4 regions of the Nocardia sp. NPDC003482 genome follow, and region 2 is predicted to be linked to each of the others. Evidence: riboswitches for the same ligand, from Rfam matches in the RefSeq annotation. Region 2 holds a riboswitch; each other region holds the start of a gene.
The links. A riboswitch is a leader RNA that binds a small molecule or an ion and turns the genes downstream of it on or off. The one in region 2 is predicted to bind S-adenosylmethionine.

Region 1 (7,094 bases), on a different contig from region 2:
TGGTGATGTAGGTGTAGACCGCGAACATGCCGCCGAAGCCGATCGCGCCGACCAGCAACGTCAGCACCACCTGCGGGCGGCGCAGCGCGCCGAGTTCGGTGCGCGGATCGGTGACCCGCACGCCGGTCAACTCCGGCACGTACCGCGCGATGGCGAGCACCGTGGCCACCCCGATCAGCGCGACCACCACGTAGGCGTCGCGCCAGCCCAGGTGCTGGCCCAGCCAGGTGGCGGCGGGCACGCCCACCACATTGGCGGCGCTGAGGCCGAGCATCACGGCCGCAACGGCTTTCGCGCGCTGACCGACCGGGGCCAGGGTCGCGGCGGCTAGCGAGGCGACGCCGAAGTAGGCGCCGTGCGGCAGGCCGGAGACGAAGCGCGCGACCAGCAGCGCGTCGAACGTCGGCGCGACGACCGAGGCGGCGTTGCCGAGCGCGAAGGCGGCCATCAACGCGATCAACAGGCGCTTGCGCGGCACCCGGGCGCACAGCGCCGCGATGACCGGGGCGCCGACCACCACCCCGAGGGCGTAGGCCGAGACGGCGTGTCCGGCACTCGGCTCGGACACGTGCACGGCGTGCGCGATATCGGGCAGCAAACCCATGGTGACGAATTCGGTGGTGCCGATACCGAAACCACCGAGCGCCAACGCGAGCATGGCGGGGATGTGCCAGGTGCCGCGCCCGGGCGTGCCGGAGGGGCCGTGCTGGTGGACGGCCGCGGAGGCTGATCGGGTCGATGAGGTCACGCCCCAGGTCAACACAGCGCTTCCCGGGCTTTAAAGCCGGATCTACCGTGATTCCACTCACCGGCCTCCGGTGGTCGCGCCCGGTTCCCGGCGGTCATGATCAACACCCTTGGCGGACAACTGTTTTCGACCGGAAGGAAGTCGCCGTGCCCGGGTCCGAAAGCCGCGAGCTGTCACGGAGATCACGCCGAGGGCAATCCGGACGCAACCGGCAGACCTCGGCAACCGGACGGCCCGCGACACGATACGGGCACCCGCGGCCACCGACCGATCGGCGGGGGCGGGTGCCCGGATGTTCGCCCTACCTCGCGCCACAGCCCAGGCGCGAGGCCGGATCACCGACTCAGCGCTGTTCGCGCGCCAGGTTGGCGTCGAGCACACCGAGGAACTCCTCGGTGGTCAGATAGCCCTGATCGCCGCCGACCAGCAGCGCCAGATCCTTGGTCATCTGGCCGTCCTCGACGGTCTTGATGACCACGTCCTCGAGGGTCTGCGCGAAGCCGATGACCTCGGGGGTGTTGTCCAGCTTGCCGCGATGGGCCAGGCCACGCGTCCACGCGAAGATCGAGGCGATCGGGTTGGTGGAGGTGGGCTTGCCCTGCTGGTGCTGGCGGAAGTGCCGGGTCACCGTGCCGTGCGCGGCCTCGGCCTCGCAGGTCCGGCCGTCCGGGGTGAGCAGCACCGAGGTCATCAGGCCCAGCGAGCCGAAGCCCTGTGCCACGGTGTCGGACTGCACGTCGCCGTCGTAGTTCTTGCACGCCCAGACGTAGCCGCCCTCCCACTTGAGCGCGGAGGCGACCATGTCGTCGATGAGCCGGTGCTCGTAGGTGAGCCCGGCCGCGTCGAACTCGTTCTTGAACTCGGTCTCGTAGATCTCCTGGAACGTGTCCTTGAACATGCCGTCGTAGGCCTTCAGGATCGTGTTCTTGGTGGACATGTAGACCGGGTAGTTCTGCTGCAGGCCGTAGTTCAGCGACGCGCGCGCGAAATCCTCGATGGACTTCTTGAAGTTGTACATGCCCATCACCACGCCGCCGTCCTCGGGGATCTTCACGACCTCGTGGACGATCGGCTCACTGCCGTCCTCGGGGGTGAAGGTGAGGGTGACGGTGCCCGCCTGATGCACCTTGAAGTCCGTGGCCCGGTACTGGTCGCCGAAGGCGTGACGGCCGATGATGATCGGCTTGGTCCAGCCCGGCACCAGGCGCGGAACGTTGGAGATGATGATCGGCGCGCGGAAGATGGTGCCGCCGAGGATGTTGCGGATCGTGCCGTTCGGCGAGCGCCACATCTTCTTGAGACCGAATTCCTTGACGCGGGCCTCGTCGGGGGTGATCGTGGCGCATTTGACGCCCACGCCGTGCTTCTTGATGGCGTTGGCCGCGTCGACGGTCACCTGGTCGTCGGTCTTGTCCCGATATTCGATGCCCAGGTCGTAGTACTCGAGGTTCACATCGAGGTACGGGTGGATCAGCTTGTCCTTGATGAACTGCCAGATGATCCGGGTCATCTCGTCACCGTCGAGTTCGACGACGGTCCCTTCAACCTTGATCTTGGACATGGATCTTCGTGTCCTCCTAGGAAGGTGCTCCCATTGCACGGCCAGGTGAACACGCTTGTGAGCGGACCCCAGCTGTTCAACAGACAACGTATACGCCCCGCGTTGTCCACGGGACTCCTGGTGCTTAACAAGACAAGCGTACTGGTAGCCGTGGGCTCACTTCCAGGGGATGCCCGCCGGTGAGCTCGACCCGAAAACGAGCGCTGCCCCGCCTTCCGTGCGGGAAGGCAGGGCAGCGCGCGAATCGGAACCTCGTCAGACGGCCACGGCCACGGCGTGTTCGTCCCCCTCGAGCAGGTTCTCCGGCTTGTCGCGGATCATCAGCGCGACGATCACGATCGCGGCCGCGAAGAAGCCCGCGCCGATGTAGAAGGCCACGTTGTAGCTGTGGATCGCGGCCCGGGCGACGACATTGTCGATGGTCGGGTGGTTCTCGGCGTACCGCTGGGCGACCTGCACCGAGATGCTGGTCAGCAGGGCCGTGCCGATCGCGCCGCCGACCTGTTGCGCGGCATTGAGCAGCGCGCTGGCCACGCCCGAATCCTCGGCCTCGACCTGATGCAGCGCGGTGGTCTGCATGGACACGAACGTCGCGCCCATGCCCAGGGCGATCAGCGCGATGGCGGGCAGCACGCTGCTGGCGAAGCTGTCGCCGTAGCTCAGCTGGGCCAGGTAGAGCAGTCCGGCGATGCCGAGCACCGAGCCGGCGATCATGAGCGGCCGCGGACCGATGCGGGGCAGCAGCGCGCTCGCCACACCCGCCGAGATCACGATGCCGATCGGGAAGGGCAGGAACGCCACGCCCGCCTTCAGCGAGCTGTAGCCCAGGGTGATCTGCAGGTAGTAGCTCAGGTTGATGAACATCGCGAACATCGCGATCGGCACCAGCAGCGCCACCAGATACGAGCCACCCCGGTTGATCTCGCCCGGAATATGCAGCGGCAGAAGCGGATTCGACGTGCGCCGCTCGATCGCGACGAACACCGCGAGCAGCGCGACACCCGCGATCAGCAGGGCGAGGGTGGTCGAGGCCAGCCAGCCGTCCTCGGCCGCGCGGCTGAAGCCGTAGACCACCGAGATCAGACCGAGGGTGACGGTCACCGCGCCGGGCACGTCGTAGCCGCCGGTGCGCGGGGCGGGCACATCCTTGATCACGAAGGCCAGCGCGCCGACCACGGCCAGCAGCGCGACCGGGGTGTTCACCAGCAGGCACCAGCGCCAGTCGGCGTACTCGGTGAGCGCGCCGCCCGCGATCAGGCCGATCGCCGCTCCGCCCGCGGACACACCCGCGAAAGCGCCGAAGGCCCTTGCCCTTTCGCGCGCCTCGGTGAAGGTGACCGACACCAGTGACAGCGCCGCGGGCGCCAGCACGGCCGCGAACGCGCCCTGCAACGCGCGCCCGGCGAACAGTTCGGCGGCGTTCTGGGCGAGGCCCGCCAGCGCGGAGGCGCCGGCGAAGCCGACCAGGCCCACCAGGAACATCCGGCGGCGACCCAGGTAGTCCGCGAGGCGGCCACCGAGCAGCAACAGGCCGCCGAAGATCAGCGTGTAGGCGGTGAGCATCCACTGCTTGTCGCCGTCGCTGATGTTCAGATCGCGCTGGGCGAACGGCAGCGAGATCGTGACGATGGTGGCGTCGAGAACCACCATGAGCTGGGCCAAGGCGAGCACGCCGAGGGCCCACCACCGGGTCGGGCTCTTGGACCCGGTCGAGGTCTGAGTGGGAGCGAGTTCTGCGGTCCCGGTTTCTGTCATGAGGGGGACTCCTGAGTGGAAGAAGCAGTTCCGTCGCGTCGTTGGAACGTGACAGCAATCCTGTCACCGTCCGCCAAGTGGCGTCAAGAGAAAAATGTCGTAGTGCGACATTTGACGTATCTCGTCACAATAAGAGCCGTTGGCGATAGGATGGGGTCATGCTCGAGTCACCTACCCAGCTCGGCCTCCGGGAGCGCAAGAAGCAGCAGACCCGGCGGCGGATCATCGAGGTGGCGCTGCGCCTGTGCGATGCCCAGGGGTTCGACGCGACCACCGTCGAGCAGATCGCCGATGCCGCCGACGTCTCGCCGCGCACGGTCAACCGGTACTTCGAGCTGAAGGAGGACATCGTCCTCGCGCCCATCGAGGAGATGGGCAGGGTCCTCGGGGCCGAGCTGCGCAAGCAGCCCGTCACGGGCAACGAGCTCGTCGCCCTGCACGACACCTTCCTGACCGTGGTCACCAACAGCCTCGCGGGCGCGGAACCGCCGTTCGAGTGGTTCCAGCAGATGCAGCGGATCACCCGCAGCAGCGCCACCGTGCGCGCCCGCAGTATGGACATCGCCGACACCAAGACCATCGAGATCCATTCCGCTATCGCAGAGCGCATCGGCGCGGACCCCGATTCGCTGACCGTGCGCGTCATCGCGGGCACGTGGAACGCGATCATGCGGGCCGGAATGGAATGCGAGACGCCGTCGATGGACTGCGCCCCGAACGTGTCCGCGGAGGCCAACATTCGCGCCGTCAAGGCGGCCTATGCCGAGTTCATCCAGCATTGCGCGGTACCGATGGCGCAGGCGCGCGGCTAGGCCGCCGAGACCGTCTCGCGTCCGGTTCGGCCGATCCGCTACCATTTTCGAAAGGTCATGAGCGCCAGCGCCAAGCCCCGGCTCGCTGGCCGGCAACCCTCCAGTTGCGGTGGGGTGCTCCGGGTGATGACCGGGCTCCCGAGGGTCGGGAGCAAGCGCGACGATCGAGGAGGTCCCCGCGAATGCGCTGTTGCTGTTGTCGGCTCTCGTCCGATAACACCAGCAAGCCCAGTCCGGCGACCCATAGGAGCAGGCTATGAGTAACCCGACCGTTACCATCGACATCGTGTGTGCCCTTCGGACGGCGGCGGCCCGGTGACCGTGAGTATCGAATCGAGCACCTCGGCGGCCGCGCTGCTTCCCCCGGCCGACGGTCGTCTGGAGACGATCGCCATCGGGGACGTGCGCCTGGAGAGCGGCGCGACGATCCCCGACGTCGAGCTGGCGGTGCAGCGCTGGGGCGAGCTCTCGCCCGACCTGGACAACATCGTGCTGGTCGAGCACGCCCTGACCGGTGATTCGCACGTGGTCGGCGCGCCCGACGCACTGCATCCGCTGCCCGGCTGGTGGGACGGCGTCGTCGGCCCGGGTCTGCCGCTGGACACCGACGAGTGGTGTGTCATCGCCACCAATGTGCTCGGCGGCTGCAAGGGCAGCACCGGGCCCGCGTCCCTCGCCCCCGACGGAAAGCCTTGGGGCTCACGGTTTCCCGAGATCTCCATTCGCGATCAGGTGACCGCCGAGGTGGCGCTGTTCGATCTGCTGGGCGTGTCGCGGCTGGCCGCCGTGGTCGGCGGCTCGATGGGCGGTATGCGGGTACTGGAGTGGATGATCGGCCATCCCAACCGCGTCGGCGCCGCGCTGGTGCTGGCCGTCGGGCCGCGCGCCACCGCCGATCAGATCGGCACCCAGACCACGCAGATCGCCGCCATCAAGGCCGACCCCGATTGGCAGGGCGGCGACTACCACGGCACCGGCCGTCGCCCGACCACCGGCATGGGCATCGCCCGCCGCATCGCGCACCTGACCTACCGCACCGAGTTCGAACTCGACCACCGCTTCGAGAATCACGGTCAGGCCGACGAGGACCCGTGGCACGGCGGCCGCTACGCGGTGCAGAGCTACCTGGAGTACCAGGCGGAGAAGCTCGTACAGCGGTTCGACCCCGCCACCTACGTCCTGCTCACCGAGGCGATGAACCGGCACGACGTCGGCCGCGGCCGCGGTGGGATCGAGGCCGCGCTGGCCGCCACCCCCGTCCCGTGCATCGTCGGCGGCGTCGACTCCGATCGCCTCTACCCGCTGCGCACCCAGCAGGAGCTCGCCGATCTGCTCCCCGGCTGCAAGGAACTCGAGGTGGTCCGTTCCCGCGACGGCCACGACGGCTTCCTCACCGAGACCGAGGCCGTCGGCAAGCTGCTGGCCGAGACGATGGAACTCGCTCGCGCCGCCCGCGATTGACGCTCAGGCCACCCCGAGGCTGCTGATCGTCGCCGCGAGCGCGACGATGCTGCCGCCCAGCAAGGTGTAGGCCCCCACATCGAACGGCCTGCTGCGCACCGCCAACAACCCGACCCGCACGGTCGGCAGGCACAACCGCAACGCGGCCGCGAGCAACGTCGCCCCGCCGATGAAGAACGCCCCGCGCCGCCACCGATCCTGCGCCACGAACACCACGGCCACCACCAGCACGGCCACCACCAGCAGAATCGGCAGATTCGTCCGGAGAAACCGCCCCACCGGCCCGTGCTGATGAGGGTGCGAGTGTTCGAGCGCATCGGTCACGCTGCCATTCTGGCATCAGGGGTCATGCCCGCGGCGAACCGCACGGGACGGCTCGAGATACTGAGGCACGTGCTGCATGTGGTGTTCTTCGAGCCTCGTATTCCGCCCAATACCGGCAATGCCATTCGGCTGGCGGCCGGGACGGGGTGTGAGCTGCACCTGGTGGAGCCGTTGGGGTTCGATCTGTCGGAGCCGAAGTTGCGGCGGGCGGGGTTGGACTACCATGACCTGGCCTCGGTGACCGTGCATGAAAACCTTTCCGCGGCTTATGAATTCATTCGGCCGGAGCGGGTGTACGCGTTCACGGCCAAGGCGACGACGTGGAACACCGATGTCGCGTTCCGCAAGGGCGATGTGCTGTTGTTCGGGCCGGAGCCGACCGGGCTGCCCGAGGAGGTGCTCGCCGATCCGCGCGTGACCGATCAGGTGCGGA
Region 2 (7,094 bases):
TCCCGAATACTGATTTTCGGCGGGCAGGGCCCTCGCCCGGCCTCTAGGCTGGGTGCCATGCGCAGGTCGTTGCCCCCGGTCGCGTCCCGGGTCTCGGACACGCTCATCGCGCGCGGACACCACGGCGTGATCGTCACCCAGTCCGAACCCACCCACACCGCCGAGCAGGCCGCGCAGGCGCTCGGGGTGGACGTGGGCGCGATCACCAAATCGCTGGTGTTCCTGCTCGACGACGAGCCGGTGCTGCTGCTGGTCTCCGGCGCCCATCAGGTCGATGTGGCGCGCACCGGCGAGCGGCTCGACGGCACCCTCACCCGGGCGCCCGCGGCGCTGGTCCGGGAGGTGACCGGGCAGCCGATCGGCGGCGTCGCACCGGTCGGGCATCCGGCGAATCTCCCCACCTACGTCGACAACGCGCTGGCGCGCCATCGTGAGCTGTGGGCCGCGGCCGGGCATCCGAACACCGTGTTCCGCACCTCGTTTCCCGAGCTCGTCCGCATCACCGCGGGCTTGGCGATCGATGTGGACTGATCGAAGAAGTAGGTTGGAGACGTGAGCGATCGACTACGCGTGCCGGAGGATCTGAGCGGCATCACGTCGGCGCAGTACCGGGCCGCGATGCGGCACTATCCGGCCGGGGTGACGATCGTCACCATCGGGGCGGCCACCGGCCCGGTCGGCTTCACCTCCAGCTCCTTCGCGTCGCTGTCGCTGCAACCGCCGCTCATCTCGTTCAATATCGCGCACACCTCCTCCAGCCTCGCCGCCATGCTCGCGGCCGATTCGGTGGTCGTGCACTTCCTCGGCGAACATCAGCACGCGCTGGCGCGGCGGTTCTCGCGCGCGGCGGAGGAACGCTTCGCCGACACCTCGCTGTGGTCGACCCTCGAGACCGGCGAGCCGGTGCTGCACGACACCCCGATCTGGGTGCGGGCCACCGTGCAGCAAACCATCCCGATCGGCGATCACACGCTCGTCGTCGGGTTGGTGACCCGGGTGTACGACAACACCGACGACAATCCGGTCGGCGCGCCGCTGGTGTACTACCAGGGCGCCTACCACCGGCCCGCCGAGCTGGAGTGACTCAGGCCGCCGAGGCCACCGTCCCGATGCCCAGGGCGGCCAGCACCCCGGCGCTGAGCCGTTCGAGCCGATCGCGCACCCGCTCCCGGCGCAGCAGGCCCGCGAGCCGGGCGGCGGCCAGCGCCAGCAACACCATTTCGATTGCGGCGACGGCGGATTCGATCGTCGACAGCAAGCCCGCGGCGAACGCCGACCGCGCCGTCACCGACCGCGGCGCCTCGGCCGCGGTCGCGGTGTTCGCCCGCCGCCGCGCGAGCAGCGTGCGAATCCCCAAGTACACCAGGTAGATTCCGCCGATCACCTTCACCACCCGATAGGTCGTCGCCGACTGCTCGAGCAGCGCCGCCACGCCCGCCGCGACCACGATCGCCCAGCCGATGCCGCCCAGCGCGGAACCGATGCCGGACGCGATCGCCGGTCGTCGTCCCGCCAGCGCGTACCGCAGCACCAGGAACGTATCCGGTCCCGGCGTCACCGACAGCAGCACACACAGCCCGACGAATCCGAGCAGCACCGACACACTCATCGGTCCATTCTTGACAGCCCGGCCCTCGATCTGCCAGCCTTTTCCACCAAGGTCATGAGTGCCAGCGCGAAGCCCCGGCTTGCTGGCCGGCAACCCTCCTCCGCGGTGGGGTGCTCCGGGTGACGACCGGGCCGTAGCCCGACCGGGCGCGGCAAGCGCGGACTCCGATCACCGATCCCCCCGGAGTCCCTGAGCCGAAGGGATTTTCTTCGATGACCGCCGTACTCGAACAGACCCGCACCGCCCTCGCCCGCGTCTCCGGATGTGATCTGCGAGTTCCGTTGGTGCAGGGCGGAACTCGCGCATACGCCAATTTCGACTACGCCGCCAGCGCCCCCGCCCTCGAACGGGTCACCGACCGGATCGCCGAACTGCTGCCCTACTACGCCAGCGTGCACCGCGGCGCGGGGTACGCCTCCCGGATCTCCACCGACTGCTACGAGGCCGCCCGCGGTTCGGTGTCGCGCTTCCTGAACAGCGCCGACGATCAGGTCGTGGTGTTCACCCGCAACACCACCGACGCGCTGAACCTGCTGGCCGCGTGCGTGCCCGGCGACACCGTGGTGCTCGACATCGAGCACCACGCCAACCTCCTGCCCTGGACCCGCCGCGGCCGCCGCGTGGTGCCCGCCGCCGACACCGTGGAGGAGACCATCCGCCGCGTCGTGGCCGAGCTGTGCGCCAAACCCGCGGCGCTGCTGGCGGTCACGGGCGCGTCGAACGTCACCGGCGAGGTGCTGCCGCTGGATCGGCTGGCCGCCGTCGCGCATCAGTGCGGCGCGCGGCTGCTCGTCGACGCCGCGCAGCTGGCCCCGCATCGGCGAATCGACCTGTGCGCCACCGGCATCGACTACCTGGCGTTCTCGGGCCACAAGCTGTACGCGCCGTTCGGCGCGGGCGTGCTGGTGGGCCGCCGCGACTGGCTCGACGCCGCCCCGCCGTATCTGGCCGGGGGCGGCGCGGTCACCGAGGTGGGCGTCGACGAGGTCGCCTGGGCGCCCGCACCGCAACGGCACGAGGCGGGTTCGCCGAACGTGCTCGGCGTCGCCGCCCTCGCCGCCGCCTGCGACGCGCTCGCCGCGCTCGACGAGCGAGCGGTGCTCGAGCACGAACGCGAACTCACCGAGCGCCTGCGCGCGGGCCTGAAAGCCGTTGCGGGCGTTCGGTTCCTGCGCATCTGGCCGGACAGCCCCGACAGCGTGGGCATCGTCGCGTTCACCGTCGACGGCTTCGAACCGGGCCGGGTCGCGGCATACCTGTCGGCCGAACACGCGATCGGCGTGCGCGACGGGCGCTTCTGCGCACATCCGCTGCTGGCCCGCCTCGGGGTGGACGGGGCGCTGCGCGCGAGCATCGGCCTGGGCACCGGCGCCGCCGAGGTGGACCGGCTCGTCGAGGCGATCGCCGCCCTGGTCGAGCGGGGTCCGGCCTGGAACTACGCGCGCACCGCGGGGCAGTGGAATCCGGTGCCGGAGACCCGGCCCGGACTGGACGGCGTCGCGGGCGCGGCGCCCTGCTCGTTCTAGGGGACCAGATAGCGTTCGGCGAGGCGCTCGACCAGGGGATCGTCGTCGGCCACCGCGTCCAGCGCCTCGAGATCGCTCTCCACCGACACCTGTCGCGTATCGTCCTGCTCCGGGTCGGGGCGGCCGTCCTCGTTCAACTGCCGCAGGATCTTCTCGCGCACGCGCGCCTTCAACGAATCACTCATATCGAAAGCATGCCCGCCCGGGCGGCACTCACACCGGGGCCAGCCAGCCGCCCCACGGCGTATTGCGCACCACCGAAAACACCGTGAGCGCGGTCAGCACCACGATCAGGCCGGTGCGATTCAGCGTGAACGACACCGCGCTGCCGGGTTGCCCGCGCCAGCGACGCAGCACCCACCCGCCCCACCACACCGCGAACGCGACGAGCAGCGGCAGCACCACGATATTGCTGTGCACCGCGTCGAGCACCCGGCCCTCGGTGAGATTGTGCATCGCCCGCAGGCCGCCGCAGCCGGGACACCACCAGCCGGTCAACGCGTAGAACGGGCAGATGCCGTAGGAACCGGATACGTGCGGATCGCGGAAGTGCAGCACCGCCGCCGCCCCGGCCGCCACCCCGGCGACGAGCAGCGGCTGCCCGAGGGCTCGCCACCCCGGCCGGATCTCGCCCCGTCCGCCGGGCAACACGTGCGCGGTGTCCACAATCGTCCACGGTAGCGCGTCGAAACCTCAACGGCTCGCGCTGTGTTGGGAGACCGGGGCGGTGAGCGCGCCCGCGAGCATGTCCACCACCTCGGCCCACGCCGCGGTGTCCCCCGGATCGACGCGGCCCGCCTCGATCGCCCGCTCGTGATCGGCCAGCAGCGCGAACAACACGGTCGGCAGCGTCCGCAATCGCCGAATCCGAAGGCGCGCGGGCAGATTCGGCAGGGCGCGCTCGAGACCGCGCATGATGATCCGCACCGAGGCGCGGTTCTCGTCGTCGAGATTGGCCGCGTCGGTCACCGACGGATGCGCGCGGATGCGCTCGAGGAAGCGCGCGTAGTGGTCGATGCCGTGCCGCGCGCTCAGCTCGAACATCGGCACGACCAGCGCCCACAGCAGGTCGTGGACGTCGTCAGCGGTGCGTTCGGCCAGCAGCTCGAGCCGCCGCACCTCCAGCGTCGCCATCCGGTGCTCGACCACGGCCGCGACGAGGTCGTCGCGCGAACCGAAGTGGTACTGGATGGCCGAGTTGTTCCGCTGCCCCGCGGCCGTGGCGATATCGCGCAGCGGGACCGCCGCGCCGCGCTCGGCGATCAGCCGTTCCGCCGCGAGAATGAGCCGCTCCCGGGCCGTAGTCGGTTCCACATCCGGAAGAATAGCCCGCCACCTGGGTGTTGAACTCGACTCCTTGACAGTTAAGCGCTCGTTCTTAACACTGCTTGTGACTCTCATCACGCGCTCAGCAGTTCCAAGGAGGACCCGTCGCGATGATTCTCGACACCTTCCGGCTCGACGGCCGCGTCGCCGTCGTCACCGGCGCGGGCCGCGGCATCGGCGCCGCGACCGCCCTCGCCCTGGCCGAGGCCGGGGCCGACGTCGCCATCGCCGCCCGCACCGCCGCCCAGCTCGACGAGGTGGCCGACAAGATCCGGGCGCTCGGCCGCCGCGCCCTCACCATGCCCTGCGATCTGTCGGATCTGGCGGCGGTGACCGCCTTCGCCGACACCGCCGCGGCCGAATTCGGCCGTCTCGACATCGTCGTCAACAATGTCGGCGGCACGATGCCGAACACCTTCCTCACCACCACGCCGGAATTCCTGGAGGAGGCGTTCCGCTTCAATGTCTCCACCGCGCACGCCCTCACCCGGGCCGCGGTCCCGCACATGCTGCGCGGCGACGGCGGCAGCGTGGTCAACATCTCCTCGATGATGGGCCGCTCCCCCGGCCGCGGCTTCCTCGCCTACGGCACCGCCAAGGCCGCCCTCGCGCACTGGACCCGTTTGGCCGCAACGGATCTCGCGCCCCGCGTCCGGGTCAACGCCATCGCGGTGGGTTCGGTGCTGACCTCCGCCCTGGAGGTGGTCGCCCAGAACCCGGAGGTGAAGTCGACGATGGAGGCGGCCACCCCCCTGCACCGCCTCGGCGAACCGTGGGAGATCGCCGCGGGCATCGTCTATTTGTGTTCGGCCGCGGGCGGTTACGTCACCGGCAAGGTGCTCGAGATCGACGGCGGCATCGAGAGCCCGAATCTCGAACTGGGCATTCCGGATCTGTGAGGAGCCGACGATGACGTATCGCGTAGTGCAGTGGAGCACGGGCAATGTGGGCCGGTGGGCGTTGCGGTCCATTCTGGCCCGGCCGGAACTGGAATTGGCAGGCGTCTGGGTCTCGAGCGACGCCAAGGCCGGTAAAGACGCCGCCGAACTGGCCGGACTGGACCGGCCGACCGGGGTGCTGGCCACGACGGACGCCCGATCCCTGATCGACCTGCGCCCCGACTGCATCCTGCACACGGCCATGGCCGACGACCGGTTGATGGAGGCCGTGGAGGATCTGAAGACCTTCCTCCGGGCGGGCATCAATGTCGTGTCCAGCAGCCCGGTGTTCCTCCAATACCCTTACGGCACACTGCCTTCCGAGGCCATCGAGCCGATTGCCGCAGCCGCTCGGGAGGGCGGCGCGTCGTTGTGGGTCAACGGCATCGACCCCGGTTGGGCCAACGACTGGCTCCCCTTGCTGCTGACCAGCGGCTGCGAACGCATCGACCGGGTCGTCTGCTCGGAGATCATGGACTACTCGACCTACGACAATCCCAAGGTCCTGTTCGACATCATGGGCTTCGGCAGCGCGCTGGACGAATTGCCGATGCTCCTGCAGCCCGGCGTGCTGACATTGGCCTGGGGCAGCGTCATCCGCCAACTCGCCGCCGCGCTGGACGTCGAATTGGACGACGTCACACAGCGATTCGAACGCCTCCCCGCCACGGAGGCCCTCCGCGTCGCCGATCGCGAGGTCGCGGCGGGCACCGCGGCCGCCCTCCGCTTCCGGCTCAGCGGCCTGCGCGCCGGACGCGAGGTGCTGGCCCTGGAACACGTCACCCGATTGCACCCCGCCCTGGCCCCCGACTGGCCGCAACCCGCCGGAAAGGGTTGCTACCGAGTCGAAATCGAGGGCGAGCCGGACTATCAGCTGGATCTCCAGCTGTACAGCGGGGGTGATCACGCCAAGGCCGGGGTGGTGGGGACGGCCGCTCGGTTGGTGAGCGCCATCCCCGCGGTGGTCGAGGCCGCGCCGGGACTGCTCACCGCGCTGGACCTGCCGTTGACCACGGGACGGGGGCTGGTGTCCTGATCGCCCCGTCGCCGGATGACGGCGGTGTTACGGATCGGTGCGGGGCGCGCGCGTGCGATGTTAACGGCGTGCGGAAAAGCCCAGCACGGTGATTACGCGGCAGCGGCTCGTTTCTCTGAAATTCCCCGAATTCACACCGTCGCGAGCGCGAAAACGCTTGCGAGACAGCGAATTCGGGGAATTTCGGCGTTATTCGGCCCGGTGAGGTCCGGGAAACGTCCTCTTACTCCGGATGTGACCAATCCGAAATACCCCGGGCGTCAACTTGATTCATCGAATCTCGTCGACAATCCCAGGAGCCGAGCATGTCCGCACCCACCGAGACCCCCGACGACCTCGACAAGGCGATCGAGGAGAACATCGCGCGGTCGCTGGCCGAGATCCCGCACCCGGCATTGCCCAAGGGCACCAACATCTACGGCGGCACCAAGATCTTCCCCGACTATCGCGCCGAGGCCGGGGAAACGTATTTCACGCTCGTCCACGGCATCGCGCACGAATCCTCGGTCAGTTTCGTCGCCGTTCTGCAGGCGACCCGGGCGCTGCGCAAGGGTTTCGAATCGGCGATCTATTTCTACGGTCCCGGCGCGATCAACTGTGTCGCCAATCGCGGTTTCCCCACCACCGGCGACAGCGGCTTTCCCGGCGAGCAGAACATC
Region 3 (7,094 bases), on a different contig from region 2:
TGCGACGGCCGGAAGCACAACCGTCGTCGCCTGCCCGCGCTCGGGCTGGTGTGCTCGACCACCGCCGCGGCCAGCCCGCGCGCCTCGATGTCGTGGCGGCCCATGTCCTGGCTGAACCCGTCCAGGTGAATCAGCGTGTGCCGGATCAGCATCGGGGCCACATCGGGTGGTTCGGTGCAGGCCCGGCGATAGTCCGCCGCCGCGCGCGGATCCTCGGTGAGCGCGGCCAGCGCCCCGATCCGCACCCGCTGGGTGAGGCCCGACCAGACGCGGGCCTCCTCGGGGCCGCGGATCCGCCGCCAGCCGCCGCGGTAGTCCAGATCGCGGATGATGTCGTCGGCGGGTTTGCCCAGCCGCGTCTCGCACACCACCGCCCACAGCGCGCACAGCCAACTCAGCGCGCGCAGCGTGTGCAGCGGCTCGCGGCGCGTCCCGAGTTCCTCCTCGGCCTCGTCGTGGGTGTCCAGATTCACCCAGCGGAACACCAGCGACTCGACCTCGATCAGGAAGCCGCCGGGCAGATCCTCGACGTCGGGCCGCCCGATCCGTACCGCGCGGCCCGACACCAGATCCCGCAATTCGACCATGTCCGCATCAGCGGTCCGCACCCATCGGTGCGATTCCCTGGTCATTCGCAGGCCCCCAGGTCGGTACGTCCGGGCGCGATACCGCCCCCACGGATTGAGCCACGAATCCGACCGGCCCGCAAGCGTTCATTTTCAGGGCTGCCCGTTCAGCACGGCCGTGACCGCGTCCGCGAACGGCTGTCCGCCGGTGGCGTACGCCCCCGCGATCGCGCCCACGACCAGCCCGATCGGCCCGGTGATCAGACTGAAGAAGCCCAGTCCGAGAACGGTTCCGAGCAGCCCGCCCAGCACGCCGCCGACGACCAGCCCGACCACGTTGCGATTGATCTGATCGGTGAGCCGCGCCATCGAGTCCACCGGCTGCATCTCGCCGATCTCCTGCGGCGTCGCCCGCGGCTCGAGCCGGAGTTCGTGCCCGTCCTCGGAAACCCGCTGGGCCACATGGACGGTGGTGTTCGACATCCGATAGCTGAGCGGTACCTCGGCGCGCACCGCGCCCGTATCGTCGCGCAGGACGACCCGATCATCGGTGACCTCGAAGCGCCCGCCGCTCACCGTCGTGGTCGACACCCGCGACGCCTCGGTCAGGACGGTATGGTAGGCGATCCCGGATTCGGTTCCGGTGGCGGCGATTTCGCGAGCCGGCGGCTCGGCGTGAACCGTCCCCGCGCAGATTCCGAGTGCGGCGATGGTCGGGATAGTGCTGACGGCGTACGTGCCGAACCTCATCCAGTCGTTCCTTTCGCTCCAGCTGCATCGAGCCCGATGCGCACACACGGTTACCCACCCGGAACGCTGGTTATGCGAGGAGAAAATCAATCCGTTCACAACTCGACTGGGCGGTGCCGGGTGGTGTAAGCATTTCCTCGTTCGGGGAAAGGACGTGGGTGTGGCACGGCGACGGGTTCAGGCCGGTTTGAAGCTGGGCGGTTTCGTCCTCGGCGGCGCGCTGATGCTGGCGGCCCTGGGCGCCGTGGCCCTGTCGATGAGCGGCAAACCCGCTGAGCGCACGGCGAATCCGCGCGCCGCGGCGTCGTTCGCGCCCGTCCCGAGCGCCACCGGCGCGGCGCCGAGCCCGGATGTCACCGAGCCCGCGCCGCCCGCCGCGCCGCTGGTCCTCAACAAGGGCGCCGAGCAGGGCCTCCCGGGTTTGGATGTGGCCGTGGGCGATTGCGTCACGCTCGGTGAGAACACCGTCGAGAAGACCTCGTGCGCAGCGGGTTCCGGGTATCGCGTCGCGGATCGGGCCGCGGGCAACGCGCAGTGCCCGGCCGACGCCGATCGGACGTTCCCGCGCGCGCTGCCCGGCGGCGATCACGACAGCCTGTGCCTGGACGTCAACTGGGTGGTCGGCGGCTGCATGGATCTGACCGGGACCCCGCATCCGGTGGACTGCGCCGCGCCCGGCCGGGTGCGCGTGGTGGGCGTCAAGCAGGGCACCGCGGACGTGAACACCTGCTCGGCGTCGGATCGCGGCGTGGTCTACAGCCAGCGGCGATTCGTGGTCTGCGTGTCCTCGCGCTGAGGCGCGGCCGGAAGTAGTCGCGCGAAGCGGTCGTTCGCCGCGCGCATGACCCGTTCGTAGGGCCACGCCCACTTGCGGGCGAACCAGTACGCGATCCGGATGTCGGGGGAGGTGTGCACCAGGAAGCGGTTGTGCCGGATTCCGGCGAGGATCCGGTCGGCCACCTGTTCCGGCGTCGCCGCCCGGCCCACGAAGGCGTTGCGCAACTTGGCGATTCGCGGATCGTCCGGCGCGACGCCCACGATCTGCACGGTCTCGACCAGCGGGGTGCGCACCGCGCCCGGCACGACCAGGCTCACCCCGATGTCGTGCCGTTCCAGATCGAAGCGCAGCACCTCCGAGATCCCGCGCAGCCCGAATTTGGCCGCGCTGTAGGCCGCGTGCCAGGGCAGTGCGAGCAGGCCCGCCGCCGAGGACACGTTCACCAGATGCCCGCCCCGCCCGGCGCGCACCATCGGCGGCACGAACGCCTCGATGATGTGGATGGGCCCCATCAGATTCACCTCGACCATGGACCGCCAGTGCCGGTGTTCGAGGTTCTCCACCGTGCCCCAGGCGGAGATGCCCGCGATGTTCATGACCACGTCGAGGCTGCCGTGCTCGGCGTGCACCCGGTCCGCCCAGGCCGAGACGGCCGCGTGGTCGGTGATGTCCATCGGGTGGGCGTCGAGGACCTCGCCGCCGGAGGCGCGGATCAGCTCGACCGTCTCGGCGAGGCCGTCGGCGGCGATGTCGGTGAGCAGCACGCGCGCGCCCGCCCGCGCGGCGGCCACGGCCGTGGCCCGGCCGATGCCGCTGGCCGCCCCCGTGACGAGGCATTTCCGATCGGTCAGATCCCTCATGAACTCCCCTGGACGATGTGGAACCACACAGTTTTCCACACCCTAGCTATTACGAACATTGTTGTACACAGCGAGCGCTGCCAACAGTTCGACTCACGCTGATCGGGACGGCAGACACCCACCGCGTTCGTCCGTTAATTTCGAATCCACCCATCCAGAGCGGTTGAGAGACCTGGCTCGACGAGACCGCAGCAACCCCCCGGGAGCCGGGTGCGGGTGCTACCGCCAGGACCGATGGAGGATCGCGATTCCCATGACCACAGTGGCCGCTGTCGACTCCGTCCCCGACACCACCGAGGACGCCCTGCCGGTCGTGCGCACGCGACACCCCTGGCGCTGGCTGGTGGGCGCGGTCGCGCTGGTGCTGGTCGCCCAGTTCGCGCACGGGCTGATCACCAATCCCGGTTGGGACTGGTCCACGTTCGCCCGCTACTTCACCGCGCCGTCGGTGCTCGCGGCGCTGCGGCTGACCGTGGAGCTCACCTTCTGGGGCACGCTGTTCGGCTTCCTGCTCGGCATCTGGCTGGCCGTGGCGCGGCTGTCGAAAATCCCTGTGCTGCAGGTCATCGCGTGGGTGTACGTGTGGGCGTTCCGTTCCATCCCGCTGATCGTGCAGCTGTTGTTCTGGTTCAACATCGCCTATCTGTACAAGCGGATGTCGATCGGGATCCCGTTCGGCCCGGCGTTCTTCAGCTTCGACGTCAACGGCGTCCTCAGCGGATTCACCGCCGCCGTGATCGGGCTGGCGTTGCACCAGGCGGCCTACTCGGCCGAAATCATCCGCGCCGGAATCATTTCCGTGGATCCGGGCCAGCTGGAGGCGGCCAAATCGCTGGGCCTGCCGTGGCGGCGGCAGTTCTTCACCATCGTCGCCCCGCAGGCCATGCGCGGCATCCTGCCCAACGCGGCCAACGAGGTGATCAGCCTGTTCAAGGGCACCTCGATCGTGTCGGTGATGGCCATCGCGGAGCTGTTCTACCAGGTGCAGGTCGTCTACGGCCGCAACGGCCGGGTGGTGCCGCTGCTGATGGTGGCGACGGTCTGGTACATCGTGCTCACCAGCGTGCTGAGCGTCGCGCAGTACTACATCGAGCGCCACTTCGCCAAGGGCAGCCAACGCGAGCTGCCGCGCACGCCGTGGCAGCGGGTGCGCGCCAAGATCACCGAGATCACGGGGGAACGCCGGTGAGCGAGTACACGGTCGAATTACGCGGCGTGCGTAAACGTTTCGGGTCCGAGGAGGTGCTGCGCGGGATCGATCTCGCGGTGCGGCCCGGCGAGGTGACGGCGATCCTGGGCCCGTCGGGTTCGGGGAAGTCGACGCTGCTGCGGGTGGTCAATCACCTCGAGAAGGTCGACGCGGGCACGGTGCGGGTGGCCGGGGAGATGGTCGGCTACCGCCGCAAGGGCGCGAAACTGCACGAGCTGAGCGAGCGCGAGATCCTGCGGCAGCGGGCGCGCATCGGCTTCGTGTTCCAGAACTTCAATCTGTTCCCGCATCTGACGGTGCTGGAAAACGTTGCGCTGGCGCCGGTTTCGACGCAGCGGCGGCGCCGGTCCGAGGTCGAGGCCGAGGCGCTGGAACTGCTCGACCGGGTCGGGCTGGCGGACAAGGCCCGGGAGTATCCGCGGCGGCTGTCCGGCGGCCAGCAGCAGCGCGTGGCCATCGCGCGGGCGCTGGCCCTGCGCCCGCAGGTCGTGCTGTTCGACGAACCCACCTCGGCGCTGGATCCCGAACTGGTCGGCGAGGTGCTCGACGTCATCCGCGACCTCGCCCGGGACGGGGCCACCCTGGTCATCGTCACCCACGAGATTGGCTTCGCCCGCGAGGTCGCCGACACCGTGGTGCTGATGGACGCGGGCCGGATCGTGGAACAGGGTCCGCCCGCCCAGGTGCTGGACAACCCCACCCACGCCCGCACCCGAGCCTTCCTCGCCCATGTGCTCTAGCGGCCCCGCCGAGTTCGAAGGACACCGCGCGTGAAATTCCTGTTGCTGACTCTCATCACCCACCGGCCCGATCCGGTCACCGGCGCGGTCGAGACGCCCGCGCGGCGGCTGGGCCGGGTGGTCGAAAGCGCCCGGCTCGCCGAGGAACTCGGCTATGACGGCTTCGCCGTCGGTGAGCGGCACGAGGATCCGTTCATCTCGTCGTCGCCGCCGGTGGTGCTCAGCCACATCGCGGCGGTCACCTCGTCGCTGGCGCTGTTCACCGGCGTGACCACGCTGAGCCTGCTGGATCCGGTGCGCGCCTTCGAGGACTACTCGACCCTGGACAATCTGTCGGGCGGGCGGCTCGAGCTGATCATCGGCAAGGGCAACGGGGCCGCGCAGGCGCAGCTGTTCCATGTCACCACCGAGGATCAGTGGGATCGCAACCGCGAGGGCTACGACCTGTTCCGGCTGCTGTGGGCGAACGATTCGGTCACCTGGAGCGGTCGGTTCCGCCCGTCGCTGACCGCGGCCAAGGCGCTGCCGCGGCCGTTGCAGCCGCGGCTGCGCATCTGGCACGGCAGCGCGACCAGCCGCGAATCGATGGAATACGCCGCGGCGCACGGTGATCCGGTGTTCTCGGCCAACGTCACCTACCCGATCGAGCCGTACGCCGAGCTGATCGACCACTACCGCGAGCGCTGGGCCGCGCACGGTCACGATCCGGCCGCGGCGCTGGTGGGCGCGGGCACCGCCGGATTCCATGTGGCCCGTGACTCGCAGGACGCGGTGCGCGCGTACGAGCCGATCTTCCGGGCGCGGCTCGAGATCGCGCGAAAGCACAACCAGCCCATCGTCTTCGACACCGTCGAGGACTTCGTCGAGCGCAGTTCCGCGCTCATCGGCAGCCCGCAGCAGGTGCTCGACAAGGTCGAGCGCTATCACGAGCGGCTCGGCCACGAGGTGATCCACCTGTCCGCCGACGGCGACGGGTTCACCGACAAACAGCACCGCGAGAGCCTCGAGCTGTTCCAGGCCGAGGTCGCGCCCGAACTGCGCCGCCGCATCCCGAGCCGCCCGCTGGGCGCGCGGCGACATCTCACCGAAGGATCCACCCGATGAAACGACCCCTGGCCCTGCTCGGCGCTCTGGCCGCGACCGTCTCGCTGGCCGCGTGTGGCGCCGACTCCGCCGGAGGCGACGACGCCGGTCCGCCGCGGCCCGGTGGCACCCTGCGCTACGGCCTGTCCCAGGCGCCGACCTGCTCCGATCCCGCGCAGGCGGGGACCAATCAGACCATCTACGTGGCCCGCCAGATCGTCGACTCGCTGGTCGATCAGGATCCCGCCACCGGCAAGATCGTGCCGTGGCTCGCCGACTCCTGGACCGTGGGGCCCGACGCGCGCAGCTTCACCTTCCATCTGCGCGAGGGCGTCACCTTCAGCGACGGCACCCCGCTGACCGCCGACTCGGTGCGCAAGAACTTCGACGCGATCGTGCGCCTCGGCGGGGTCAAGGCGCCGCTGGGGGCCAGCTATCTGGCCGGATACACCGGCACCACGGTCGTGGACCCGCAGACCGCGCGCGTCGACTTCGCCGCGCCGAACGCCCAGTTCCTGCAGGCGGTCTCGACCCCGCAGCTGGGCATTCTCGCCGACGCCGACACCGCGAAGTCGGCCGACGAACGCTGCCTCGGCACGAATATCGGCAGCGGGCCGTTCACCTACGCCGAATACAAGCAGGGCGCCTCGGCGACCCTGGTGAAGCGGGCCGGATACCATTGGGGCTCGGCGGTTTTCGCGAACAAGGGCGAGGCGTATCTGGATCGCATCGTGTTCACCGTCATCCCGGAATCGGGCGTGCGCACCGGCAGCCTGTCCTCGGGACAGCTCGAGGCCGTGAGCGACGCGCTGCCGCAGGACGCCCCGCAGATCGAGGCGGCGGGCGGGAAGGTCCTCACCTTCGCGAATCCGGGCATCCCGTTCGGGTTGCAGCCCAATGTGACTCGCGGGCCGCTGCGCGATCCGGCGGTGCGCGCGGCGCTGCGCACCGCGATCGACCGCAAGGAACTGGTCGACACCGTCCTCGGTCCGCAGTTCAAGCCCGGCACCAGCACCCTCGCCAGCTCCACCCCCGGCTATGCCGACCTGTCGGATCAGCTGCGCCACGACCCCGAGGCCGCGCGCCGCGCCCTCGACGCGGCGGGCT
Region 4 (7,094 bases), on a different contig from region 2:
ACGAGGCCCACCACACCGCCCACGGCGGCGCGTCCGCGCTCGACATGACCTGTTCGGCGTCGGCGATCGCGTCGTCGACCCGGTTCTCGTTGACCGCGCACGCCGACGCCAGTCCGGTCAGGGTCAGCGCGATCTTCGGATGGGTGACCCGGCCGCGCACCAGCGCCAGCACCTCGTCGGCCCGGTCCGCGTCGCCCATGGCCCACAACAGATTCGCCACCCGGGTGCTGCCCCAGCGGGCCAGCTGCACCTCGTTGAGCTGATCGGGATCGAAACTGGCGAGGGTGCGCTCGGCCTCGATCCGATGCCCCTGCCACAGCAGCGCGCGGGCCAGCAGATCCGCCGCCTCCACCCCGCCGCGCCGCTCCACCGCCGCCCGCGCGAACCGCTCGCCCAGCGGAATGTTCGCCAGCCCGATCGCGTCCTCCGACGCCGCCACGAACAGTTCCAGATCCGCGGATTTGTCGCTGTCCAAAGCCAATTCGGCCAACCGGATGCGATCCGACGCCGACCGCACCGGCCGCTCCTTGAGCGAGGAGTACAGCCGCCCGCGCAGCCGCCGCGCCGACGCGATGCCCAGCCTGCGGCGGATGACCTCCCCGAACAGCGGATGGTTGTAGCGCACCAGCAGCTGATGCCCGTTCTCCACGATCCGCACCACGCCGCGCGATTCGGCCGACTCGACCGCCTCCTCACCGGCCAACTCGGCCAGCACGTCCAGATCGATCGGCTCGCAGAAGGTCAGCAGCTCCAGCACCCGCAGCACCGCCTCCGGCAGCTGCTCGACCCGATCCTCCAGCAGCGCGGCCAGTTCCGAGGTGACCGCGGCCCGCCCGCGCAGCTGCCACACCCCGTTGACCTGCCGCAGCGTGCCCGCCTCCAGCGCGCCCTCGACCAGATGCCGCAGGAACAGCGCGTTGCCGCCGGAGGACTCCCACATCAGATTGGCGGTGAAGCCCTCCAACTGCCCGCCCAGCATGGATTCGACGAGTTCGACGCTCTGCCGTTCGGTGAACGGCCGCAGGTCGATGCGCAGCAGATGACCGTCCTTCCACAGCGAGGTCACCGCGTCGGGCACCGAGACCCCGCTGCGGACCGTGCACACGATCCGGGCGGCCTTGTCGATCGCCAGCTGCAACAGCAGCGTCGCCGACAACTGATCCAGCAGATGCGCGTCGTCGACGCCGATGATCACCTCGCCGTCGGCGAGCAGCGCCTCGCGCGCGGCCGCCATGAACGTGACCGGATCGTGCGCGGTGTAGACCCCGACCATGTGCGCGAACACCCCGAGCGGAATGCTGCGCGCCGATTCGGTGCCCGCCACCCAGCGCACATTCGCGCCCAGCGCGGCGGTGGCCTGCCGTGCCAGGGTGGTCTTGCCCACCCCGGCGTCCCCGGTGAGGACCGCGCCGACGAATTCGGGACCGGTGAGGGCCGCCCGAATCGACTCGAGGTGCCCCGCGCGCTCGATCATCGGCCAGTTGCGAGCCATACGACTCACTCTAGTGGCCCCGGTGAGCGCCGGCCGCGCGAACCAACACCGATGGGTAACAAGCGCTTACGAGGCCCAGACCTGGTCGATCGGGGTGGCCTCGGACGGCGGCGGGGTCGGCACGCCGCCCGGGGTGCGGGAGAACCGCGGCGCGGGCGCGTGCTGTACGACGCCGTCGATCTCGATCAGCCCCGTGCGGGCGACGATGTGCGCGTTCCGCTCGGCCTCGGACAGGGTGAGCACCGGCGTGCAGCAGGCGTCGGTGCCCTCGAACACGGCCGCCCACTCGTCCCGGGTACGGGTCTTGAACCGTTCGGCGAACAGTTTGCGCAGCTGCTCCTGACCGTTCGGGTCGATCTGGTGCGGCAGACCCTCGGGCTCGATCTCGAGGCCCTTCAGCAGTTCGGCGTAGAACTGCGGTTCGATCGCGCCCACGGCCATGTACTTGCCGTCGGCGGTCTCGTAGGTGTCGTAGAAGGCCATGCCGGTGTCGAGCAGGTTGCTGCCGCGCTCGTCGGACCACAGGCCCATGCCCTTCATGCCCCAGATCATGTGCGACAACGCCAGCGCGCCATCGATCATCGCGGCATCGATGACCTGGCCCTTGCCCGAGTACTGCCGTTCCACCAGCGCGGCCAGGATGCCGAAGACCAGGAACATCGAGCCGCCGCCGAAGTCGCCGACCATGTTCAGCGGCGGCACCGGCCGCTCGCCGCGGTGCCCGATCGCGTTGAGCACACCGGTCAGCGAGATGTAGTTGATGTCGTGCCCGGCCCGGTCGGCCAGCGGGCCGTCCTGACCCCAACCCGTCATCCGCCCGTACACCAGGCGCGGATTGCGGTCGAGGACCACGTCCGGGCCCAGGCCCATGCGCTCGGTGACGCCCGGCCGGAAACCCTCGATGAGCACATCGGCCTTGTCGACCAGCCCGAGCACGCGCTCGATCTCGGCCGGATCCTTCAGATTCGCCTCGACGATGGTCCGGCCCCGCCACTGCGGGCGTTCCATGAAGCCGGGCAACAGGCCGGGCCGCTGCACCCGCACCACGTCGGCGCCCAGATCGGCGAGCAGCAGCGCCGCGTGCGGCCCCGGCCCGATGCCCGCCAGTTCAACAACCCGAATGCCCACGAGCGGGCCCTGCTTGGTGGCGGTGGATGGAGTGCTCACGCCCTACCTCGGTTCGTCGTCGATCCTGTTGTCAGTACGACAATAAGGGGTGCCCGGCCGGTTCGGCACCGGCCCTATTCGATCACCGGGAGCGGTCGGGTGTCGCCCGGCGGCAGCTGGGAACGGTCCAACCGCAGGGTGGGGGCCGAATCCCCGTGGACCGGGCGGGCTTTGCGCGGCAGCCGATAGAACGCGCGGGCGTTGTCGTCGAGCACCTTGTACATATCGGTCCCGACCGCGTCGGCGATGATCGCCACATCGGCGTCCCGGAACGGCCGCCCGGCCCGGTTGCCGGGCAGGTCGGAGCCGAACATCAGCGCGTCCGGATTCACGGTGTGGATGCGCCGCAACGCGTTCGGCACATCCATCGCGACCCGGCCGAACCCCGACGCCTTGACCCGCGCCCCGCGATCGACCAGGTCCAGCAGGTAGGGCAGGCAGACGTCGGACATACCCAGGTGATCGATCGACAGCGCGGGCAGCTTCGAGATGACCGGTTCGAGCGAGCCCAGCATGGACCCGTCGATGTACAGCTCCACATGCCAGCCCACCAGCGCGTGCGCGCGCAGCGCCTGCCGGGTCAGCGCGACGATATCGCCCGCGGCCCGCTTGAGGTTGAACCGCAGCGCGCGCACGCCCGCCCGATCGAGCTCCACGATCTGCTCGTCGGTGGCGTCGGGGTGCAGGTTGATCACCCCGACCCAGTTCGGCCCGAGTTCGGCCAGCGCCGCGATCATGAACGCGGTGTCGGCGCCCTGGAACGAGGCGCTGACCACGGCGCCGCCGTCGATCTCGAAGCGCGCCATGCGTTTTCGATAGTCGGCGATGGTGTACGGCCGAGGCAGGTAGCCCTCGTTCTCGATCAGCGGGAAGCGCGGATCGATGATGTGGAGGTGGGTGTCGAACACGTGCTCAGCATGCCTCGGCGGTCACGGGGTCACACCTTGTGCGGCTCGCTGGCGCGCAGCATGTCCTCGCGTTCGACGACCTTGACCCGTTCGCGGCCCTGCGGTTCGCCCAGCGAGCGCTCGTGCGCGTCCAGGCGGTACCAGCCCGCCCAGGTGGTGAACGGAATTCCCTTGTCCTCCAGCCACTTCGTGACCGCCTCCGGATCCGGCTCGGGGGCCGGGGTGAAGTTCGGGGCGTCGTCGAGCAGGCAGGCGATGGTCTCGTTGGCGTCGCCCTTGGTGTGGCCGATGAGGCCGACCGGGCCGCGCTTGATCCAGCCCGTCACGTAGGTCGCGGGCAGGTAGCGGCCGTCGCCGTCGGCGTCCTCGTTCGACAGCACCCGGCCCGCCTCGTTCGGCACGGTCCCGGCCTGTTCGTCGAAGGGCAGCTGCGGGATGTTCTGCGACAGGTAGCCCACCGCCCGGTACACCGCCTGCACGTCCCACTCGGTGAACTTGCCCGTGGGCTTGCAGTTGCCGGTGCCGTCGAGCTGGGTGCGCTCGGTGCGCAGGCCCACGACCTTGCCCGACTCGTCGCCGAGCACCTCGGCGGGCGCCTCGAAGAAGTGCAGGAACAGCTTGTGCGGGCGGTCGCCGACATCGCGGATCGCCCACTGCTCCAACGTGTTGCAGACCATGTCGACCTGCTTGGAGTGCCGCCGCGCCGCCTCGGAACCCTCGTCGTAGTCGATGTCCTCGGGGTCGACGATCACCTCGATGGTCGGGGAGTGGTCGAGTTCGCGCAGTTCGAGCGGGGTGAACTTGGCCTGCGCCGGACCGCGGCGGCCGAACACGTGCACCTCGATCGCCTTGTTGGCGCGCAGACCCTCGTACACGTTCGGCGGGATCTCGGTGGGCAGCAGTTCGTCGCCGGTCTTGGCCAGCACGCGCGCCACGTCCAGGGCCACGTTGCCGACGCCGAGGACCGCGACCTTCTCCGCGTCCAGCGGCCACTCGCGCGGCACGTCGGGATGCCCGTCGTACCAGGACACGAAGTCCGCGGCGCCGTAGGAGCCGTCCAGCTCGATGCCCGGGACGCGCAGATCGCGGTCGGCGTTGGCGCCGGTGGAGAAGATCACCGCGTCGTAGAACCGGCGCAACTCCTCGAGGGTGATGTCGCTGCCGTAGTCGATGTTGCCCAGCAGCCGCACCTGCTCCTTGTCGAGCACCTTGTGCAGGGCGGTGATGATCCCCTTGATTCGCGGGTGGTCCGGCGCCACGCCGTAGCGGATCAGCCCGAACGGCGCGGGCATCCGTTCGAACAGGTCGATGCTCACCTCGGCGTCGGACTTCATCAACGCGTCGGCGGCGTAGATTCCGGCCGGTCCGGCGCCCACGATCGCGATGCGCAGTGGGCGGTTCGCTGCACTGTGTTCGGTCATATCTACGCGCACCCTCTGGTCGAGAACTCTGTCGTCATGTCTTAGCCGTCTTTCTTAGCTTAGGCTAAGTTGACGTGCGGTCCGGGATCCTGCCCCTGCGTCCCCGGCGTTGCTGCCTCGGGGTTCCAGCGATTCTATCGGTGGCAGCTATGGCCGATATTCCCGGTCCGCGTCGGGTAATTCGAGTGTGATTCCGGACACTGGGGGCGACCGGCGATGATGGGCGCATGACCGATGCCGTCGAGCCGACTCCGATCGACCAGCGCGAGACCACTCGCTCGCCGGTCCCGTTCATCGCCGCGGCCGTGCTCGCGGTGCTGGTGATCGTCGGCATCGTGCTGCTGGCCGTGCTGCGCCCGGCTGAGAACAATGTCACAGATTCCGACCGGGTCGCGATCGCGGCGCGCAATTTCGCGACCGCGCAAGCGGATTCGGACGCGAAACGCCGGGCCACCACGGCCTGCGCCGAATTCGACGCCGCCAAGTCGCCGCTCGGACCGGACGCGGTGGGCAAGCACGTGGAGATCGCGGGCGTGCGCGACACCGTCATCGACGGCGACCGCGCGCGGGCCACGGTGACCAGCCGCGTCGACGGCCGGGAGCGGACCGTGACCTGGAACCTGGTCCGCGCGGGCGATCATTGGCTCGTCTGCAACGTTTGACATGCGACCCGCTGACCAGGCACTCTGCTTCGGAGGTCATGAGCGCCAGCGCCAAGCCCCGGCTCGCTGGCCGGCAACCCTCCTCCGCGGTGGGGTGCTCCGGGTGACGACCTGGCACGCGTCGAATCCCGGCGCGGCAAGCGTGGATTCTCGAGGAGGTTCGATTCGGATGAACGAGCAGAGTCGCCGCTGTCCCGGTGAGGCACGATCATGAGCTACGCGGGTGACATCGATCCGCAGCAGGCGTGGGACCTGTTGCGCGACAACGCGAACGCGGTTCTCGTCGATGTACGCACCGACGCCGAATGGCGGTTCGTCGGCGTACCCGACACCAGCGGAATCGACCGGCCGACGGCCCTGATCGAATGGGTCGACGGAACCGGTTCGCGCAATCCGCGTTTCGTCGATCAGCTGAAGCAGGTGCTCGGCGATCGCCCCGACGACGCCCCGGTGATCTTCCTGTGCCGCTCGGGCCAGCGATCCATCGGCGCGGCCGAGGCGGCCACCGCCGCGGGCTTCACCCCTGCCTACAACGTGCTCGAGGGCTTCGAGGGACCGCTCGACGCGAACGGCCATCGCGGCGGCGCGGGCTGGCGCGCCCGCGGCCTGCCCTGGAGGCAGTCGTGATCAGCGGCGGGGCGTTCGACCGTCCCCTGCCCGAGGGCGTCGGCCCGGCGACGATCAGCGTGCGCGGCGGGCTGCGCCGCTCCGGATTCGAGGAGACCGCCGAGGCGCTGTACCTGTCCTCCGGCTTCGTCTACGAGAGCGCCGAGGCGGCCGAGGCCGCGTTCACCGGCGATATCGAGCACTTCGTCTACTCGCGCTACGGCAACCCCACTGTCGCCATGTTCGAGGAGCGGATGCGGCAGATCGAGGGCGCCGAGGCGTGTTTCGCGACCGCCAGCGGGATGGCCGCGGTCTTCGTCGCGCTCGGCGCGCTGCTGGGCAACGGCGATCGCCTCGTCGCCGCGCGCAGCCTGTTCGGCTCGTGCTTCGTGGTCTGCAACGAGATCCTGCCGCGCTGGGGCGTGGAGACGGTGTTCGTGGACGGCGAGGACATCGCGCAGTGGGAGGAGGCGCTGTCGAAGCCCACGCGGGCGGTGTTCTTCGAGACGCCCTCCAATCCCATGCAGACCCTCGTCGACGTGCGCCGGGTCGCCGACCTCGCGCACGCCGCGGGCGCGAAGGTGGTGCTGGACAACGTCTTCGCCACCCCGCTGCTGCAACGCAGTCTCGACCTGGGCGCGGACGTCGTGGTGTACTCGGGCACCAAGCACATCGACGGCCAGGGCCGGGTGCTCGGCGGCGCGATCCTGGGCCCGCGCGACTACATCGACGGCCCGGTGAAAACGCTGATGCGCCATACCGGTCCGGCGCTCAGCCCGTTCAACGCGTGGACGCTGCTCAAGGGCCTCGAGACCATGCCCCTGCGGGTGCGGCACTC

Region 1: another riboswitch for S-adenosylmethionine. It lies ahead of metX (homoserine O-acetyltransferase MetX); the one in region 2 lies ahead of ACWDSJ_RS27460 (aminotransferase class V-fold PLP-dependent enzyme).
Region 3: another riboswitch for S-adenosylmethionine. It lies ahead of ACWDSJ_RS05035 (amino acid ABC transporter permease); the one in region 2 lies ahead of ACWDSJ_RS27460 (aminotransferase class V-fold PLP-dependent enzyme).
Region 4: another riboswitch for S-adenosylmethionine. It lies ahead of ACWDSJ_RS13415 (rhodanese-like domain-containing protein); the one in region 2 lies ahead of ACWDSJ_RS27460 (aminotransferase class V-fold PLP-dependent enzyme).

The regions. Positions count from the first base shown of each region.
Region 1 is NZ_JBSFPI010000014.1:47,004-54,097, reverse strand. It holds gene ACWDSJ_RS22360 (MFS transporter) at 1-658, opposite strand, end outside; gene ACWDSJ_RS22355 (NADP-dependent isocitrate dehydrogenase) at 1,092-2,309, opposite strand; gene ACWDSJ_RS22350 (MFS transporter) at 2,565-4,064, opposite strand; gene ACWDSJ_RS22345 (TetR family transcriptional regulator) at 4,223-4,876, shown strand; SAM riboswitch class IV at 4,930-5,040, shown strand; gene metX (homoserine O-acetyltransferase MetX) at 5,198-6,337, shown strand; gene ACWDSJ_RS22335 (DUF3017 domain-containing protein) at 6,341-6,661, opposite strand; gene ACWDSJ_RS22330 (tRNA (cytidine(34)-2'-O)-methyltransferase) at 6,686-7,094, shown strand, end outside.
Region 2 is NZ_JBSFPI010000019.1:125,558-132,651, forward strand. It holds gene ACWDSJ_RS27440 (2-oxo-4-hydroxy-4-carboxy-5-ureidoimidazoline decarboxylase) at 1-13, shown strand, start outside; gene ACWDSJ_RS27445 (YbaK/EbsC family protein) at 58-531, shown strand; gene ACWDSJ_RS27450 (flavin reductase family protein) at 619-1,083, shown strand; gene ACWDSJ_RS27455 (LysE family translocator) at 1,085-1,609, opposite strand; SAM riboswitch class IV at 1,660-1,773, shown strand; gene ACWDSJ_RS27460 (aminotransferase class V-fold PLP-dependent enzyme) at 1,822-3,135, shown strand; gene ACWDSJ_RS27465 (hypothetical protein) at 3,132-3,320, opposite strand; gene ACWDSJ_RS27470 (DUF2752 domain-containing protein) at 3,349-3,801, opposite strand; gene ACWDSJ_RS27475 (TetR/AcrR family transcriptional regulator) at 3,829-4,449, opposite strand; gene ACWDSJ_RS27480 (SDR family oxidoreductase) at 4,572-5,360, shown strand; gene ACWDSJ_RS27485 (NAD(P)H-dependent amine dehydrogenase family protein) at 5,371-6,435, shown strand; gene ACWDSJ_RS27490 (MSMEG_0572/Sll0783 family nitrogen starvation response protein) at 6,741-7,094, shown strand, end outside.
Region 3 is NZ_JBSFPI010000002.1:396,034-403,127, forward strand. It holds gene ACWDSJ_RS05015 (hypothetical protein) at 1-608, opposite strand, end outside; gene ACWDSJ_RS05020 (hypothetical protein) at 720-1,316, opposite strand; gene ACWDSJ_RS05025 (LppU/SCO3897 family protein) at 1,477-2,112, shown strand; gene ACWDSJ_RS05030 (SDR family oxidoreductase) at 2,070-2,954, opposite strand; SAM riboswitch class I at 3,102-3,195, shown strand; gene ACWDSJ_RS05035 (amino acid ABC transporter permease) at 3,208-4,143, shown strand; gene ACWDSJ_RS05040 (amino acid ABC transporter ATP-binding protein) at 4,140-4,904, shown strand; gene ACWDSJ_RS05045 (LLM class flavin-dependent oxidoreductase) at 4,935-6,008, shown strand; gene ACWDSJ_RS05050 (ABC transporter substrate-binding protein) at 6,005-7,094, shown strand, end outside.
Region 4 is NZ_JBSFPI010000007.1:221,517-228,610, forward strand. It holds gene ACWDSJ_RS13390 (LuxR C-terminal-related transcriptional regulator) at 1-1,492, opposite strand, end outside; gene ACWDSJ_RS13395 (CaiB/BaiF CoA transferase family protein) at 1,559-2,659, opposite strand; gene ACWDSJ_RS13400 (amidohydrolase family protein) at 2,734-3,567, opposite strand; gene ACWDSJ_RS13405 (FAD-dependent oxidoreductase) at 3,597-4,988, opposite strand; gene ACWDSJ_RS13410 (Rv0361 family membrane protein) at 5,216-5,650, shown strand; SAM riboswitch class IV at 5,685-5,799, shown strand; gene ACWDSJ_RS13415 (rhodanese-like domain-containing protein) at 5,861-6,277, shown strand; gene ACWDSJ_RS13420 (O-succinylhomoserine sulfhydrylase) at 6,274-7,094, shown strand, end outside.